DNA from 4 places in the Veillonella sp. CAG:933 genome. Region 1 is predicted to be linked to each of the others. Evidence: riboswitches for the same ligand, from Rfam matches in the RefSeq annotation. Region 1 holds a riboswitch; each other region holds the start of a gene.
What was found. Region 1 has a riboswitch for cobalamin ahead of QZL64_RS02940 (TonB-dependent receptor). Riboswitches for the same ligand answer to the same signal wherever they lie in the genome.

Region 1 (4,675 bases):
TTACCGGAAAATGATGCCCGTTTAATTATAGCGGTAACGATTACTTCATGGACCGGATTTTCACGTATTGTGCGAAGTGAGGTAATACATCTTCGAAATGAAAACTATATTATTGGCATAAAAAGTTTGGGTGCCGGTAATTCTTATATTCTGAGAAGATATATATTGCCCAATATTTTTCCTTTAATCGTTGTTTTACTGACTCTTAGAATCGGTACCTCTCTTTTATCAGCATCTGCTTTATCTTATTTGGGCCTGGGGGTAGCACCGCCAATTGCCGATTGGGGTGTTATGATTAGTGATGCCCGGACTTATTTTAGGAGTTATCCGTTGATGATATTGGCACCGGGTATGGCAATAACACTTTTTTGTATGAGTATAAATTTGATTGGTGATTTTTTGCGTGAACATTTGCAGTTGAGTAATGCCGGAGAAAGGAAAATGTTATGATGGAAGATATTATTATTGATGACTTATCAGTTGCATATCCGTCAGAACAGGGGCTTACTCGAGTGCTTCACAATGTAAATTTCAGATTAGTTTCAGGTAAAATAACGGCTTTGGTGGGCGAGTCGGGAAGTGGGAAATCTATAATGGGGTCAGCGATTATGGGGCTTTTGGATGAATCTGCTGTTGTGACCGGTAAAATTTATTTAGAAAATCAGAATTTATTGGCACAATCAGAAGCGGAATGGAATATGACCCGAGGTACCCGGATAGGATGGATTGCACAAGATCCTATTACTGCTATGGATCCTATGCAAAGGGTAGGTAAACAAGTCGTTGAATCAAACTGTTACAGAAATAAGACTTCTTATTCCGCTGAAAAAGCAAAGGGGATTGAACAATTAAAGCGGTTTGGCTTGCCTAATGCGGAAGCGGTATATGATAAATATCCCGGTGAATTATCCGGTGGGATGGCTCAACGTGTATTAGCAGCTATGATGGCGATGCCACACCCCGGGTGGATAATTGCGGATGAACCGACTAAAGGTTTGGATGCTTTTGTGCGGCGCGAAATTTGTCAGTTATTCCGTGATCTTCGAGATGAGAGCGGTGTTAGTATTTTATTCATTACTCATGATATCCGTTTAGCAGAAAAACTAGCAGATTATATTGGGATTATGTATGCGGGAGAAATTCTTGAATACGGTACTTGTGAAGAAGTATTTAAAGAGCCCAAACATCCTTATACTATCAGTTTTTTAGAAGCACAACCAAGATATAGGTTAAAATCGATTCCGGGGTTACCACCTGATTTGCATAACATTCCCAATGGTTGTATTTTTAAAAATCGTTGCAAGTATTATGAGTTAGACATATGCGAAAAAGATCAAGTTATGAAGAATTTATCTTCTTCCCATCAAGTGCGTTGTGAATGGAGTAAATAGTATGAGTGTATTGGAAATAAGGAATATCTCTAAAAGTTTCACAACAGGCTTTATTAATAAAAGAATCTTCAAGGTTTTAAAAGATATTTCTTTTTCGGTAGAAGAGAATGAGATTCTTGGTTTGGCGGGAACCAGTGGGGCCGGGAAGTCCACATTAATTAGAATTATCATGCAACTTTTAAAGCCAGATCAGGGAGAAATTCTATTAAACGGAAAAGTAATATCGCAAATGTCGGCAAATGAGAATAAAAAAATGCGAGAAGATATGCAGTTAGTTTTTCAAAATCCGACTTCGTCTTTAAATCCTCGCATGACAATCAAAGAGTCTATTGAAGAACCGATTCGTATCCATAAGAATCAAGATATTAATTTAAAGCATAGTATAGAGGATGTTTTAGAGAAAGTACAACTTCGTAAAGAGTTACTTTCCAGATATCCGCATCAACTTTCCGGCGGAGAATTACAGCGTATTTGTCTTGCCAGGTTACTGTTATTAAATCCGAAGATTCTTTTATTGGATGAACCGACATCGATGCTTGACGTATCGGTGCAAGCACAGATTATTTCTATTTTAAAAGATATTCAAAAGGAACGATCTTTAGCTTGTCTGTTTATCTCGCATGATTTAGATTTGTTACGCGTAATTTGTAATCGTATCGGAATTATGCGCGAAGGCCGGTTGATTGAATTACAACCGACAGAATTACTTTATCAGCATCCTAAAGAAAAATACACGAAAGAATTGTTAGCGGCTTTTGAAGATTTTTAGTTGAGTATTTGCAGTAAATTATTATATTAGAGTATAGTTATTTTGATTAAAAATATTATTAAAAAAATAAATAGAGTTTAACTATAAGATGAAACCTTAAAGTAAAAAATCTTTTGTTTTAAGGTTTTTTTGTATAAAAATACTGTTTAGAATAATATGTTTAAATATAAAAATTAACGATGATAAGCCATAAAACCCTATGAAATAAAGGAGTTTTAGTATACAATAGAGGGTATAGCATGATTAATATTTGTTTTGAATTAAGATTGACGAGGTGGAAAAGTAAATATATAATGTACATGAAGAAATTTTATACATATTTATAGGTGTCGATTTAGACTTAATAGAGAAATCGGTATAAGCCGATGCGATCCCGTCACTGTAAGAGGAGCTAATCTCATGTTGCCACTGGATATTCCGGGAAGGCGAGAGGCGCTATGAATCTAAGCCAGGAGACCTGCCTATTTATAATCTCCGTTTTAATCTACGAGCGATAGAGAGGCGATTATGGCAAAGGTCATGTAGCATATCTATTTCAAGATTGAAGTAGATATGTTTTTTTATAAGTTAATGGATTATGAAGGGATTACTAAGAACCTTGAGTTAGCATTAGGTGAGGTAGTGTTAAAAGAAGAGGAATAGTAAAAAAAATAAATCTATTAACTGATTAGGTAATTTAGGGTAATTTTATTAGGAGGGTATTATGAAAGGTCAGGGATTGTTAGTACGAGCGGCAGTATTGGCATGCTGTGGTAGTATTTTGAGCTGTGTTGGTGTACAGGCCGAAGATGTGGTTACTGATTATGACTTAGGGACAGTGGTCGTAACTGCGACAAAAACGGAGCAAACTATTGCTAATGTGCCGGCCAGTGTAAGCGTTATTACCTCACAAGATATAGCTGACAAGAATATTTCGTCGGTTCAAGAAGCTTTACAGTTTTTGCCGGGTATTTTTATTGACCAAAGTGCGCAAGGCAGTTTGACTATGCGTGGTATGAGTTCTACAGATATTTTGGTATTAGTTGATGGAGTTCAACAAAATAATACTTATAACGGAACTGTAAATTTTAATATGATTCCAATTTCGAATATTGAACGTATTGAAGTATTGCGCGGTGGCGCATCCTCTTTATACGGTGGTCATGCGGTTGCCGGTGTTATTAATATTACGACTAAAGGTGCACCGGAATCGGGAACTTCTGTAGTGGCAGATGTATCCTATGGTAGCTATAATACTTGGAAAAAAGCCGTGTCGGTTAATTCTCGTTTATCAGACAAATGGAGTTTAGGGGTTACTTATGAAAAACGCTCCTCTGATGGCTATAAAGGATTTTATCGATCGCTTGCACCAAAAAAAGGTACAGCATCTATTAGTGCCGATTTACCACAGTTAAGTAATGGTACTTATATATACGGTGGTCGTGGTGAGAAAGAATGGGAACATGAAAATTACGGCTTTAAAATTGGGTACAATTTTGATGAATCTAAATCTTTAGTTTATAGCTATAATCGAATTAATAGTGAATCCTCTTATAGTAATCCATTTACTTATGTACATGATACTAAAGGAAACCCTGTATGGTCTGGCAATGTTCAGGTCGGAACAAATAAAATTATTTCTTTATCTCCTAAAAATTTCTTAGGCTATGATAATGAAAATAAACGTGATACCCATATTTTGACATATCGTGATACGGCAAATGATTTCTTGGTGCGTGCAAGTTATACGCATGATAAGGTTGATGGTTTTACATCACCTACTGTACCTAGTTCCTATAAAAATGTTGATTGGACCGGGGCCGGTGATTATTCTCTCCATCCAGGGAAGAAATTTACGTACGAAGTTGAAAAAACATGGCGAGATATAGGAAAGCATACCATTAATGCCGGTGCCTCTTATCATACGGAAGAAATGATTCAGAAGCGTTATAATCTTTCTTCGTGGCATAACAAAAACTCCATTATTAATCAATATGCACAAGATGAAGGTAAAATAAGCAATCTGGCTGTATTTGTACAAGATGAGTATAAATTTGATGATGAATGGTCTTTATTTGTTGGGGCACGTTATGATCGTTATAAAAAAGGTGACGGTACATTCTGGGCCAGTGGTAAAAACGGTTATGATACCACATCCGAGGGTAAAACATATAATCATATAAGTCCTAAAGTTTCATTAGAATATAAAGCTAATGAAAGTACAAATTATTATATGTCTTATGGTGAGTCGTTTAATCCACCACCATTAGTATATATTTATCGTTATGGCGGTTCCGGTATGGGTAATGTTATTCCAAATCCGGGCTTAGATCCTGAAACTTCCAAAACCTGGGAATTAGGGATGAAACGCCAGTTGACGGATCGAGATTCAGTGGATATCTCCTTATATAATGTTAAAACCAAGGACAAAATTGAGTATACCTATTTCTACTTGCCGGGGACAAGTACTACAGAATATAAGCAATACATAAATTACGGCGTAGAAAAACGACGCGGTATTGAACTTAATTACGAG
Region 2 (4,675 bases), on a different contig from region 1:
ATCGATTTGATTGATCCGTGCCGTTGGCACCGTAGTGCCAAAAGCGACTACTAAAACAGCTTGCTTCATACACCCTCCTTTAAAAAAAACGGTCCCCAAAACGAGGACCGTTAGTATGTAATTTTAACGTATTAAACAGCCATACTCGAGCGGTTTACGCTTTCCGTCTTAGCCTGCTGATGCGCCTGCTGTTTACGCTCAATCATGCGAATGGACTGGGCTAAATGTTTTAAGAATAACTCTTGAATAAACGGGTTTTCACCTAAGCCTTCATTCCAAATAGAAACACCATAGCCTTCTTCAGTAAGCAAAGTAGCTACGGAATCGGAACGATCGCCACCTAAGAAGTCCATCAAATGTTCTGAGCCGATAAGCGCCAACGGCACTACCAAAACTTCTTTATGATCTAAGCGTTCCAATAAAGTTAAAGCCTGTTTGAAATTAGGGAATCCATTCGATGTAAACACCGCCACATTTTGGCCGTTACCGTATAAGCATTTTAACTGCAAAGCACTGAATTCCAATTGATTTTGGCCGTTTGCCATAAGCAAAATGGATTTATTCAAGGCGCGAATATTCACGTGCTTCATAATGGCATCAATGGTAGCCACATAATCATCGGCATAGTTTTTTACACCTAAAGAACTTAAGAGTGGCTTACCTACGTGAATGCGCATGGCGTTTCGTTCAGTATTATAGGTAAATGCGGCAATAGCTTTACGCATCTTTTGATAACATTGATCGGCTACCAAGGCAAATGGTAAAACAAATACATCGCGGACGCCGGTATTCTTAAATTCAGCCAACACGGCTTCCAAAGATTGTACCGGTTTTTCATATTTTTCATTCCACTTCTCCACCAGCGCATCCGCCAAAAAGACACGGCGAATTACTGCATCGGGATATGCTTTTTTAATCTTTGCTTCCATTATGCCTACGGATTTCTCTACGGCTTCGCCGTATATTGAACCGAATGTCGCTAAGATAATACCCTTTATACTCATTTTATAAATCCTCCGATATCAAAAATACCTCTAAACTTATACCATAATCGAACCTCTTAATCTGACAAAAATCTGTCATATTTCACATTATCGAATACATTCGAAATACATGTTGATTATTCTTCGTTGGTATAATGATACGTTAGATTTTATTTTTAGTCAATGAGAATTTCTCTCATTTTCAAACTTATCAATGATTATCAATGATAAATCGGAAATTTAATTATATTTTCATCAACTATATTTATCTTTACCGATTCACTTCTATTTTCATCGATTTAAAGAGAATTTATATCCCATTACTATTACAAAGAATACTACTTGCTTACAGGTATTATATTAATAATTCAGATAATACTATACCAATCACGGTCTACGATTGATACAGATAACATCTAATAATTAATATTCCTCATTCATGAATTTTTATACATCAAGTTTCTTAATTTAGTCATTCATTCAATCAAAAAGCAATGTATTGTTACGCCTATAATTGATAATAATTATGGTTGCGAGAACACGCGCGGTGCTGCTACTTCAAAAATCTCAGCAATCATAGGTAAAAATTTGCCTTCAATTAACGTACGTTTACGTTCGCTTTTAGTAATTAACCACAATTGTTTGCAATTATAGGTAATGCGCAATAAGCTGTTAATATATTCGTTAAAATCCTCTTCGCCCATGGCGCTTTTAAGAGCTAATAATTTGGAATGTAAAGGTTCACCTTGATACTCTTCACGTTCCAATACAGGCGTAAATGCCACTTCATATACCGATTCCGATAGTTCATTAGGACCGGCACCATTTGTAAATTGATCCATACGATGGACCTCCTTTGTTAATATATAGCTATTTATCATAAAGCACATTGCCCTATGATGAACACCATTCTCTATTCATAGTACCAAACTTTGACTCCTTTGCCTATGTGTAATCAAAAAAGTGTATCACAAATAACCAAAAGTTATTACTCATAAATAAGTCCCTTATTCCTAGGAGTTATATGACCCGGGTAATTTCCATTCACAGTGAGTATACCCTACCCGGTATTGCATTGACAGTGGACATTTATTCTGCTATGATGATTATCAAATGAATACGACCTTCAAGGTGCCCGACTTAATAGAGAAGAGCAGTAGAAGCTGCCGCGGTCCCGCCGCTGTAAGAGGGAGCACAATCAAAATACCACTGGAAGTTTCTGGGAAGGTGATTGTTGCGTTGAACTTGAGCCAGAAGACCTGCCTTGATGGATTGCCGATAACCCACGAAGGATGGCGAGGTTAATCAATGTCACTACCTGTACTATACACTGACCGGGAATTATTTTTTTAATTCATAAACGACTTAATTAAGTTTGATATGAACTAATATACGTCAGGTGCTTAGCATAACTAGTGATTATTAATACTACCTCTGCCCTGTGGGCAGAGGTTTTTGTATTTTATTTTATTCTATTTTTAGTTTTTATTTTTATCTTCTTTTTATCACGAGGAGTGAATGAAATGAGTAAACATTTTTTCAAAAAAACGTTAGCTACAACATTAGCAGTGGCCGCTTTAACAGGCTTCGGATTCCTTGCTACAGACGTAAACGCTGCTTACCAATTAAGTGACGAAGTAACAACTGCTACCCCTGCATTATTGGAAGCAACTGAAATCGGTGTTCGCACTTACAACACAACCGATCCTGTATTGGCTAAAGCACCTAACAAAGATGCTATCGTAGTAATGAGCTTTGGTACTACATTCACTGATACTCGTGCTAAAACAATCGATGCGACTATCAACGAAATTAAAGAACAACATCCGGGCGTAAAAGTAGTTACAGCTTTCACTTCCCACATCATTATCGATCGTATCAAAGCTAAAGAAGGTATCACCTACCCTACGCCTGAAGAAGCACTCGATCAATTAAAAGCTGAAGGTTACACTCGCGTTGCTTTGGCAACTCTCGACGTAATCCCTGGTATCGAATACAACTATAAAACAGCTGTTTACAATCAGTACAAACATAACTTCAAAAAAATGACATTTGGTACACCTCTCATGTACTGGATGGGCCAAGAAGGTCAAACTGACGATATTGCTAAAACTGTACAAGCTGTAGCAACTCAGTTCCCTAAAGTAGGTCCTAAAGATGCTGTACTTATCATGGCTCACGGCACTCCGGATCCTTCCAACGCTTACTATTCCGTAATCCAAGATCGTTTGGAATCGGCCGGTCTTCACAACACTTACATCTACACCGTAGAAGGATGGCCAAGCCTTGAAGACATCGTTCCTCAATTGAAAGCAAAAGGCATCGAACATGTCACCCTTATGCCATTCATGATGGTAGCCGGCGACCATGCCAACAACGATATGTCCGGTGACGAACCTGATTCCCATAAATCCATCTTGTTGGCTGACGGCTTCAAAGTAGACACTTACATCCATGGTCTTGGTGAAAACCAGAAAATCCGTGACCTCTTTGCCGCTCATGCCGATGAAGCTTGGCAAGCTCTTCAAAACGACGCTAAATAAGATATAACACTGTAAGGGTTCATATTATTGCCAAAACGCACTTACAAGCTAAGACGTTTTGACCAACCAAAAGCGTTCTATACATAAGGAGGCTGTAATAAAATGTAGAGCATATCACATTTTACTTACAGCCTCTTTTAATTGCTATATTTGGATCTATAAAAGTGCCATACGCACCATATAACGATAGGCACCATATAACCATACGCAACACATAACCATAGGCAACCACCATCACCTGTGGTATAGTACAAGTATGAGTTTGCGAAACAGATTTTACTAAAGCTTGTTTTGGAACCGCTATGAATTACCTGCTTACTCACAGGTAATACTTTTACGTACTTTTTATCTACTGTCAGGCAGGTGTATTATGAGAAAATTTTCACGCTTAACCATTATTGTAATGGCGATGACAGTCATTATGGCTATCCTCGCCGGCTGCGGTAAAACCGATTCCACATCATCCGCAGCCACCCGTACTTTAACCTATAAGGATCAAACCTATACGGTGCCGGCCAAACCGGAACGAATTGCGGTACTTGCCAATTCCCTACTCTATTTCATGGATGCCATTGATGCCAAATCCATCAGCCGCGTAGAAACGCAGGATGACATGCCCGCTCACCTCAAAGAATTACCTTCTTTAGGGCAGACCGCCAACATCAACATGGAGCAACTTATCGGTTTGAAACCGGACCTCGTAATCGGCCTCAGCAATCAGCACAGCAAATTTGAAGGCCAATTACAGAGTAATAAATTACCGTATATTTTAATTTCCTATGACGGTATTAAAGACAATGTGCCCCTCATTGAATTCTTAGGCCAACTGACCAATCACGAAGAGAAAGCTAAAGAAGTTATTGCCCAGTACAACAGCAAAATTGACAAAGTCAAAAATGCCGTTAAAAATGTACAACCGGCCCGCGTAGCCGTGTTGCGCGCTACCGGTAAAGCGGTAACCGCTGAAGCTACCTTAGCCGTAACAGCCGCTATGGTTCAAGAATTAGGCATGCAGAATGTGGTGTTACAACATGGCGATTTTGATAAATCTGCCAAGACCATTCCGTACTCCTTAGAAACGCTCGCTTCCGACGATCCGGACATCATTTTTGTTTCCACCATGGGTAAAAAAGATGAAATTACCAAAAC
Region 3 (4,675 bases), on a different contig from region 1:
TTAAACACGGCAAGTAAGCTCTGGGAGGTTTACTATGAACTCAGTACAGATCTTAGGTAATTTAGCTCGTGACCCTGAAGTGCGCTTTACTAAAACCGGTAGAGCCGTAGCATCATTTACAGTGGCTGCGACAAACACATATTTTGATTCCACTACCAATGAACAGAAGGAACAAACCGCCTTCATTAACTGTGTAGCTTGGGGTAAATTAGGGGAAGCAGCTGGTAACCTACGTAAAGGGAGCCGTTGTTTCGTTGAAGGTCGTTTGAATACCCGTTCTTATGAAACTCAGGATGGGCAAAAACGCTATGTAACTGAAGTAGTAGCCAACTTTGTTGGTACATCCTTAGATACTCAGAACACCGATAGCTTTGGTGGTGGGTCTTCTAATTTTGATAACTTCGGTAGCAGCAACGATGAAAACATTCCGTTCTAGTGTTTAGGACTCCTACTAATTCGAAAAGGAGGATTCACATAATGAGAAGAGATAGAAGCAGAAAACCAAGAAGAAAAGTATGTAACTTCTGCGTTGATCATGTAGATCAAATCGACTACAAAGATATTGCTAAACTTCGTCGTTTCACGACTGAACGCGGCAAAATTCTTCCACGTCGTATTTCCGGCACTTGCGCTAAACATCAGCGTAAATTAACATTAGCAATCAAACGCGCTCGCGCTATTGCTTTGTTGCCATTCACAGCAGAATAATACTTTATAGCTTGATATGAAGTATTAAACCCCGGTAGCCGAAAGGTTGCCGGGGTTTTTTATTGGCTATACCAATAGTTTTTGTTACAATAACACTATATAGATGTTTTCTAATATAGTATTAATATATATGGAGGTACGAAGATGAAAAATTTTATTACACCTCAAGAGTTAGCCAATATTCAAAAAGACGTTGTAATTTTAGATGTACGTGATGATAAAGCTTATGCCACAGGTCACATTGAAGGAGCCTTTGCAATTAATTTAGCCGGTGATTTATCCGATCCCGTTGAAGAACATGGTGGTCGTCATCCTTTGCCAAACATGGTTGAATTTGCTAAAAAAATGGAACGTTTTGGTATTACTAAAGATACTCCTGTTGTTATTTGTGACAGCTGGATTTTCTTAGCCGGTCGTTTATGGTGGATGCTCAAATACATCGGCTTAGACGTTGTAAAAGTATTAGAAGGCGGCATTGAACGATGGGTAAAAGAAGGACATACTTTAACTACTGATTCAACTGAATTACCAACCGAAACAAGTCAACTTGATTATCGTTTACAACCTCATATGCTTATGAGCCGTGCCGAAGTGTTGGCAGCCAGTGAAAATGGTGACCACATCATCGTTGATGCTCGTGCGAGCGAACGTTATGACGGTAGCGTTATCGATACCATGGATGGTATGACCGGTCATATTCCGACAGCAGTCAACTATTATTGGGAAAATTGTTATACTGCTAACGGTTTAAAGTCTGAAGCAGAGTTGAAAGAAATGTTCAAAGATTTGAAAACGACTAAGACACCAATTGTGACATATTGCGGCTCCGGTATTACGGCTTGCCTTGCTATGCTCGCCATGAGTGAAATCGGTATTGAATCCGCTCTTTATGTGGGAAGTTCCAGTGATTGGGTAACGTATGAAAACTTCCCTATTAAAACAGGGTGTGAGTTTGTGAAGGCGTAGCCTTAATTCCTTCTCTTCTTTCTATAATGTTCTGACTGAAAATAGGCTCGGCGAATCATCGCCGGGCTTTCTTCATTTGATGAATAATAGGGCTCCCTTTTTTCTTTAACAACGATTTCCGCCTCTAACTGATTATTGAATTCCCCCAAATACAGTATAATCGGCGTTTTATCCTTGCTGTTCATAACACTAAATTCTCCTTATTAATCACGATAAATTAATTTATTGATTATGCTTTGATAAAAACATAATACGCCGTTTATTATACACCTTTTATTTGAAATGTGAAGTGTAAATGAGTAAAAAATTGACATGATTTTTACTGCCTTAAATTTATTTTTATTTACTTTTTAAGGCTACTATTTTAGTAGAAATTCAGTTAACTATGAATTGATTATAATTAATATCAATATAGACCTTATTGTTTATTGCTGTTGACTTATAGCTTCATTTTTTGAGTGTTATCTCCGGTAAACTCACGTATATTGCAAGAAGTACATATACCCCTTACGGTATAATACTATACCTACTAGGGTATAATAAATTAAAGAAAATTTGAGTAAACATAGGAATCTATCAATATAATGAATTATTTTTCTATAAAATAGCTTAAAACGGCTAAAAATTCCTGACTTTTTATTGACACATTTACAATAAATACGCTAACATATTAGTGATAAAGGATTTTATTTTCGAAATTGAATAATATACTCTGACTAACTTCTATAAAAGATCTTAGTGTTGTAAGTGTCGGGTATGCCGAGCGATTTAAGAGGAAAATAGGTGCAAATCCTATGCTGGAAACAGCTGTAAATGAGGAGTTTATTTCAACAAGGAGTCACTGGGAAACTGGGAAGGCTGGAAATAAACGATGAATCATGAGCCAGAAAGCCTGCTTATAACAAATTGACTGTTGCACATAGTTAATGGGATGTGTTATGGGGTTAATTTGACTAAAATTTGTTTTGCGTACTCACTCTTTCAAGGGTGAGTTTTTTTATTTACTAAATTTTATGAATTTTTATAATAGAAGTTTGATTTAAAACGATATTGTCTAAAAAGGATTCATAGATGTTGATAGTGTAAGTTTGAAAATTGAGTATATTAGGGGGGGACAGGAATGTTTAAAAAAACACTGCAGCATTTGGGGCAGGTGTTGGTGACGGTAATTGGGGTTACATTTTTAACTTTCAGTTTAAGTTTTCTGGCGCCGGGCGACCCTGTGCTCATGATTTTGGAAACCGCGGATACCATGGTTTCACAGGAACTGATTGATCATACGAGGCAGGAATTGGGGTTAGATAAACCGTTCTTGGTGCAATATGGTAATTGGTTGTCTCATGCGGTGCAAGGGGATCTTGGAATGTCGTATTCAGCCAAGAAACCTGTTGTAGATAAGATGATGGAGGCCTTACCGGGTACACTTATGTTGGCGAGTGTAACAATTGTGATGCTACTCGTCATAGCCGTTCCCATGGGGGTTATCGCCGCTATCTACCAGAATAAATGGCCTGACTACCTCTTCCGCGGAATTGCATTTATCGGTATTTCCATACCGGCTTTCTGGCTTGGTCTTATGTTGCTTTACATTTTTGGCTATAAATTGGGTATTGCCCCGATTGCGACGGCAACCGTTTCGTTAAAAAATGCGATTTTACCTGCTTTTACCTTGGCATTTACGTTAATTTCAAAATTTATGCGCCAGGTACGTTTGGTAGTTTTGGAAGAAATCAATAAAGATTATGCCGTAGGTGCTAGAGCACGCGGTATGACAAATACGGAAATCATGTTTAAACATATTTTGCCAAATGCCTTTTTACCACTACTTACCATCTTCGGTATGTCCATGGGCTGGTTGCTTGGTGGGGTTGCGGTTGTAGAGATGGTATTCTCGTGGCCGGGGCTTGGTAAAATGGCCGTACAGGCGATTACTTTCCGTGATTATCCGTTAATTGAAGGTTTCGTACTTTGGGCTTCTATTGCGTATATGTTAATTAATGGTGTAATCGATTATTCGTATACGCTCTTGGATCCTAGATTGAGAAGGGGGAGTAAATAATGAAAGAGTTTATTAGAACACATAAAGCTTTCTCCTTCTATACATCCTTAGTTTTATTGGTTGTATTGATAGCTCTTTTTTCACCATGGCTTACGCCGAACGATCCGTTTGCTTCGAATTTAAGCAATGCCTTAAAAGCGCCGAGTTCTACCCATTGGTTCGGGACGGATAAATTAGGTCGTGACGTATTGTCGCGTATCATTTACGGCACCGGCTTATCCTTATTCATGGGCTTTACCATTGTTGTGTTGGTTGCGTCCATCGGTACCTTAGTAGGATCTTTGGCCGGTTATTTCGGCGGCAAAGTTGAAATGGTGCTCATGCGTCTTTGCGACATCATGATTTCTTTTCCGGGCATCGTGCTTGCCATCGCTATTGCCGGTATTATGGGCGGTAGCGTAGGCAATACCATTTTGGCGCTCACCATTGTAGGTTGGGCTAAATATGCGCGTTTAGTGCGAAGTCTTGTTATTAAAGTTCGTCAGGAAGATTATATAGCGGCCGCTATTATGAGTGGCGGTACGTCGGCCGTTATCTTGCGTCGTCACGTGTTGCCAAACATTATGCCGCTCGTCGTTGTAACGGCCAGCATGGACCTTGGCGTTATGATGCTCGAAGTAGCCGGTCTCTCATTCCTCGGTTTCGGGGCACAACCACCGACACCGGAATGGGGGTTAATGCTCAATGAAGGTCGTCAATATTTACAGTTGGCACCATGGCTTATGATTTTCCCGGGGGCGGCTATTCTTATCGTAGTATCTATTTTTAACCTTTGGAGTGACAGCTTGCGCGATATTTTGGATCCGCGTCAAAACAGAGGCTAAGAGACGGAATCTTTATATAGGTTAATGGGAGAATTTCGTATTTACATTTTGTCAGATGATACCCGTTAGGGATTTATATAATTTCATCTTGAGTGTTAGCGTTAATCAAACTGTGTGT
Region 4 (4,675 bases), on a different contig from region 1:
TTGGTGAAGCTCCGGTCATTACAAGTTGATTTTTAATAAATTCAATATCATCGTTTTCATCTATTAAATCCATTTTTGTGATAATACCGATAGCAGGCTTATTAAATAGACTGGCAAATCCCGGAGGAAACATTTGCTCTTTTTCCTTTGCGGAAATGAGAAAACCTAAAATGTCAGCCTCTGCAGCAGTAACTAGAAGGGCGTTGTACATAAGTCTATGTTGGACAAACTCACCCGGCGTATCAATAATATCGTCATGAAATTGAACCGTTTGTGTTTTTGCGTAAACGATTTCAACACCTTCAATTCGCTGTGTTAGAGTTGTTTTACCAACACCACTGGGGCCAACAAACATAATTTTTTTCATAAAAACACTCCTTATTAACGGTGTATAATAAAAAGGAATGTTAAGCAAGAGTTTACTGTATGTAGTTTTAAGATACAGGATTTTTAAATAAATGTAAATAGTCAGCAATCTATGATAATTAGTAAATTGACAAAAATGAGGCTTATTTGTATTATCAAGTTAACACAATGAAGTGTAAATAAAGCATAGTGGCTTTGAAAGAGGATTTTTAATGAGGAAAAATTAGTGATTCTCATAATATTCTCTATAATTACCGGTATTTCAATGATATATATACCATGTAATGAGAAAGGAGCTTTACTATGAAAATTTACACTAAAACCGGCGATAAGGGGATGACCCGTTTAGTGGGCGGTATTGCAGTATCAAAAGATTCAGATCGAGTAGATAGCTATGGTACTATTGATGAATTAAATTCGTGGATTGGTTATGCTATATCGCAATTTGATTCGTCTTTATTCGAGGAAAAAAATGAATTACAACATTTACAGCATTTCTTATTTGATGTAGGTACTGATTTAGCAACTCCGGAGTCGTTAAATCGAGAAATAACTTTACCTGTTGATGCTATATCATGGTTGGAAGCCCGAATTGATGAGTATACGGCTAAATCACCGGAGATTAATCGTTTTATTTTGCCCGGTGGAACTCGTGAGGCCAGTATGATTCACATGGCACGGACGATTGCAAGACGGGCCGAACGACGAATAGTTCGATTACAGATGACCGCGAAAATACCGGGAGAGTTGGTTATGTTTGTTAATCGATTATCAGACTATTTTTATGCTTTAGCAAGATACTTAAACACTAAACAAGGTATGGAAGATATATTTTATACCAGAAGTGCTGAAGTATTTCATAATGCTAAGACCAAAAATATAAAATAATTATTGGGATTATCCTGTTCTTGCAGAATTGATTAAGATATGTTATTATTGCTTTTAGATTAATAGAAATATGAAATCTGACGATGGAAGTTAGTGAGAATCTAACACGGTCCCGCCACTGTGATGGCTTTTGCCTAAGTCAGGTCTTTCGCGGATTTCATTACACATGCTGTTTCGAGGTAAGACAGGATGTTGTTTTTGTGGCATTGTAGTACTTCACTGGAATTAATGCAGAAAATAAACCGGCATGTATTAATCTGTCTTGCACAGAGACGTGCGTCTATTGATGGACTAATGTTAGTCGTTCAATGATGAGAGAGCACAGCACAGTGGAGTGTGACATTAGTTCAAAAATAGGAAAAGGGCATGGAGCTAGTACTCCATGCCCTTTTGTTATAAGTGTAAAGAACCCTTTTGTCATCGGGTGTTATATCATAGTCAAAGAGAGAACAAGTTAAAATAACTGCTAATTTAGGTATAAATCGGAGAAAATTTGAAATAGTATATATATTATGCATAATTGAAATACGTAATTTTTATTGACATTTTTTTTGGTTAAGTATAAATTATTGTTATAAGATTTTCGTGTACAATGGCGTGCATGGTTTGCAATGAAGCTTAAACGGAGGGTGTATTCCGTGAGGGCTTCTTTTTTTATTTGTTAAGCAGGAGAACATGTATGCAGAAAATTAAATTTCCTACGACACTATGGGTAGGGGAAGATGCGTTGCAAGGTCTTCGTGATCTCCCTGTAAAAAAGGTTTTCATAGTGACGGATCCATTTATGGTTCAGTCTGGAATGATTTCACATGTAACGGAGAACTTAGACTTTGCTGAAGTAGAGATTTTTAGTGATATTGTTCCGGATCCGCCGACTGAAGTAGTCGCTGCCGGTGTAAGTCACTTAGTAGAATCAAATGCTGATGCAATTATTTCAGTAGGTGGCGGATCTGCTATTGATGCGGGGAAAGCTATGTTGTATTTCGGCAATCGCGTTAAAGCCAATAAAGATTTAATGTTTATTGCTGTACCGACCACAAGTGGTACCGGTTCAGAAGTAACAAATTTTTCAGTAATCACAATGCTGGAAACAGGAACAAAATATCCGATTGTTACCGATGAAATACAACCTAATATTGCAATTTTAGATACTCGCTTAGTAATGAGTGTACCGCCTAGTATTACGGCTGATACAGGCATGGACGTTTTAGTTCATTTAATTGAATCCTATGTATCATTGAATGAAAATGTTATGGCAAAAGTATTAGTTGAATATGCAATTCAATTAGTGTTTGAATATTTGCCGGAAGCATTTTCGAACGGTACGAATAGTTATGCCAGAGAACAGATGCATGTGGCTTCCTGTATGGCCGGTATGGCATTTAATTTGACGAACTTGGGATTAAATCACGGTATGGCACACGCTATCGGCGGTAGATTCCATGTACCGCATGGACGAATCAATGCTATTTTATTGCCGCATATTGTGGCGTATAATGGTGATTATCAAAACAAAGATTTATATGCTGCTAAGAAATATACTAGATTGGCGAATATTGTTAAAGCGACAACTAGTGTAAATCCGAGAATCGGAGTGGCTGCTTTAATTCGGCAGATTAAGCATTTACAGAGTACTCTGAAAATGCCTTTAACATTAACTGATTGTGGGTTTAATCGTAGTGAAATTATGGAGAGCGGTGATGCTATTGCAAAAGCTGCGTTAGCTGATGCATGTACAGCTGCTAATCCAAGAATACCTACGGCAGATGATATTAAAAATATTTTAAATCAAATTGCTTAACCGTCAGTCTGATAAGGTAATGCTGGAAAGGTGTGGCTATGGAAGAAAAACAGCGTATGATTCAAGAATACGTTCCTGGGAAACAGATAACGCTAGCCCATATTATTGCCAATCCGGCTAAGGAGATTTATGGCAAGTTGGGATTACCCAGTGATGTATACAATGCACTTGGGATTTTAACAATAACACCGGCAGAAGCAGCTATAATCGCTGTTGATATAGCAACTAAAAGTGGTGATGTTAAAATTGGTTTTGTAGACCGATTCTCCGGATCGGTGGTTATTTATGGTGATGTTAGTTCCGTTGAAACGGCGTTGCGAGCTGTTGTGGACGGGCTACGAAATATTTTAAAATTTGCATTAGGTTGTGAAATTACCAGAACTTAAGAAATCGAGGAGACCTACTTATGCGAGGAAGAATAGTTATTGTCGATGATGAGCCAATAACTCGTTTAGATATTAAAGATATCTTAACAGATGCAGGCTATGAAGTAAGCGGCGAAGCAGCCGATGGCTTTGAGGCAGTAGAGATTTGCCGTAATGTAAAACCGGATTTAGTATTGATGGATATTCAAATGCCGGTACTTGATGGTTTAAAGGCAGCAAAAAAAGTTGCGCAAGATAAATTGGCGAGCAGTATAGTATTTTTAACTGCTTATGGAGATTTTGAAAATACAGAAAAAGCGAAAAAGCTTGGTGCAACAGGCTATTTAATTAAACCAATTGATGAAAAATCTCTTATTCCGACTATTGAAGTAGCAATCGCTAAGGGGCAACAAACTGAAAATTTAGAACAAGAAATTGAGGGATTAAAGCTTCGTTTAGAAGAACGGAAAGTAATTGAAAAGGCTAAAGGAATTCTGTGCCGTGATTTAAAAATTACTGAGGATGAAGCCTATAAAAAATTACGCCGCTTGAGTATGGATAGACGCTCTAAAATGAGTGAAATTGCTGAATTAATTATAATGGATAGTGAATGATATGGCGTTAGATATAGCTAATCCGGATGAAGCAATTTTACGCAAACTGTGTGATACCTATTCGGACTTAACTGCGGATGAAGTTAAAGAATTAGTACAAGTTATATATCATTTGGCTGATTCGTTATTATATCCTGATGCAGATGTATTTATTGACATTTATAATGAAGTAACGAAATCTGCTTTAGTGGTATATCATAGACAGCCTTTAATTAAGCCGTCTATGTATGAAAAGACGGTAGTAGGATTAGATGCTTTATTGGAAAATGAACCAGGTGTTTTACGATCTATTGCAACCGGTTTAAATACATTAGGGCTTATTGCGGTATCTCAAGAAGGAAAACTAATTACACAAAATATTTACCCCATAAAATTATTGGACAAAACTATCGGTGTTTTAATTGTAGAAACTGATGCAGGAACGCCTGGAATGGCCACTTCTAATGATTTAAAGCCAAGTACTATTATGAGTGCGGAAGAAGAGGCACAGAACTTTTTCGTAGATCGATTATCTGAAAATGTCCTTATTTTCGATGGCGATGGTTATTTAATAACGGCCAATGAAGAAGCAAAGCAATTGTATAAAAAATTGGGTTATCAAGATGAAATAATTGGTTTATTTTATGATAATTTAACATTAG

Region 2: it holds a riboswitch for cobalamin, as region 1 does, so the genes downstream of both, QZL64_RS05425 (sirohydrochlorin cobaltochelatase) here and QZL64_RS02940 (TonB-dependent receptor) in region 1, are expected to answer to the same signal.
Region 3: it holds a riboswitch for cobalamin, as region 1 does, so the genes downstream of both, nikB (nickel ABC transporter permease) here and QZL64_RS02940 (TonB-dependent receptor) in region 1, are expected to answer to the same signal.
Region 4: it holds a riboswitch for cobalamin, as region 1 does, so the genes downstream of both, QZL64_RS11835 (1-propanol dehydrogenase PduQ) here and QZL64_RS02940 (TonB-dependent receptor) in region 1, are expected to answer to the same signal.

The regions. Positions count from the first base shown of each region.
Region 1 covers NZ_HF986165.1:476-5,150, reverse strand. Annotated here, with positions in the region: gene QZL64_RS02955 (ABC transporter permease) at 1-450, shown strand, start outside; gene QZL64_RS02950 (ABC transporter ATP-binding protein) at 447-1,391, shown strand; gene QZL64_RS02945 (ABC transporter ATP-binding protein) at 1,393-2,160, shown strand; cobalamin riboswitch at 2,468-2,639, shown strand; gene QZL64_RS02940 (TonB-dependent receptor) at 2,864-4,675, shown strand, end outside.
Region 2 covers NZ_HF986190.1:22,755-27,429, reverse strand. Annotated here, with positions in the region: gene QZL64_RS05440 (sirohydrochlorin cobaltochelatase) at 1-69, opposite strand, end outside; gene QZL64_RS05435 (sirohydrochlorin cobaltochelatase) at 132-998, opposite strand; gene QZL64_RS05430 (hypothetical protein) at 1,508-1,825, opposite strand; cobalamin riboswitch at 2,096-2,264, shown strand; gene QZL64_RS05425 (sirohydrochlorin cobaltochelatase) at 2,507-3,526, shown strand; gene QZL64_RS05420 (ABC transporter substrate-binding protein) at 3,897-4,675, shown strand, end outside.
Region 3 covers NZ_HF986138.1:11,507-16,181, reverse strand. Annotated here, with positions in the region: gene rpsF (30S ribosomal protein S6) at 1-17, shown strand, start outside; gene QZL64_RS01610 (single-stranded DNA-binding protein) at 35-436, shown strand; gene rpsR (30S ribosomal protein S18) at 478-708, shown strand; gene QZL64_RS01600 (sulfurtransferase) at 853-1,674, shown strand; gene QZL64_RS01595 (hypothetical protein) at 1,677-1,859, opposite strand; cobalamin riboswitch at 2,403-2,588, shown strand; gene nikB (nickel ABC transporter permease) at 2,795-3,733, shown strand; gene nikC (nickel transporter permease) at 3,733-4,557, shown strand.
Region 4 covers NZ_HF986232.1:34,853-39,527, forward strand. Annotated here, with positions in the region: gene QZL64_RS11825 (EutP/PduV family microcompartment system protein) at 1-367, opposite strand, end outside; gene QZL64_RS11830 (cob(I)yrinic acid a,c-diamide adenosyltransferase) at 670-1,254, shown strand; adenosylcobalamin (AdoCbl) riboswitch at 1,313-1,452, shown strand; gene QZL64_RS11835 (1-propanol dehydrogenase PduQ) at 1,934-3,055, shown strand; gene eutS (ethanolamine utilization microcompartment protein EutS) at 3,094-3,441, shown strand; gene QZL64_RS11845 (ANTAR domain-containing response regulator) at 3,462-4,034, shown strand; gene QZL64_RS11850 (sensor histidine kinase) at 4,036-4,675, shown strand, end outside.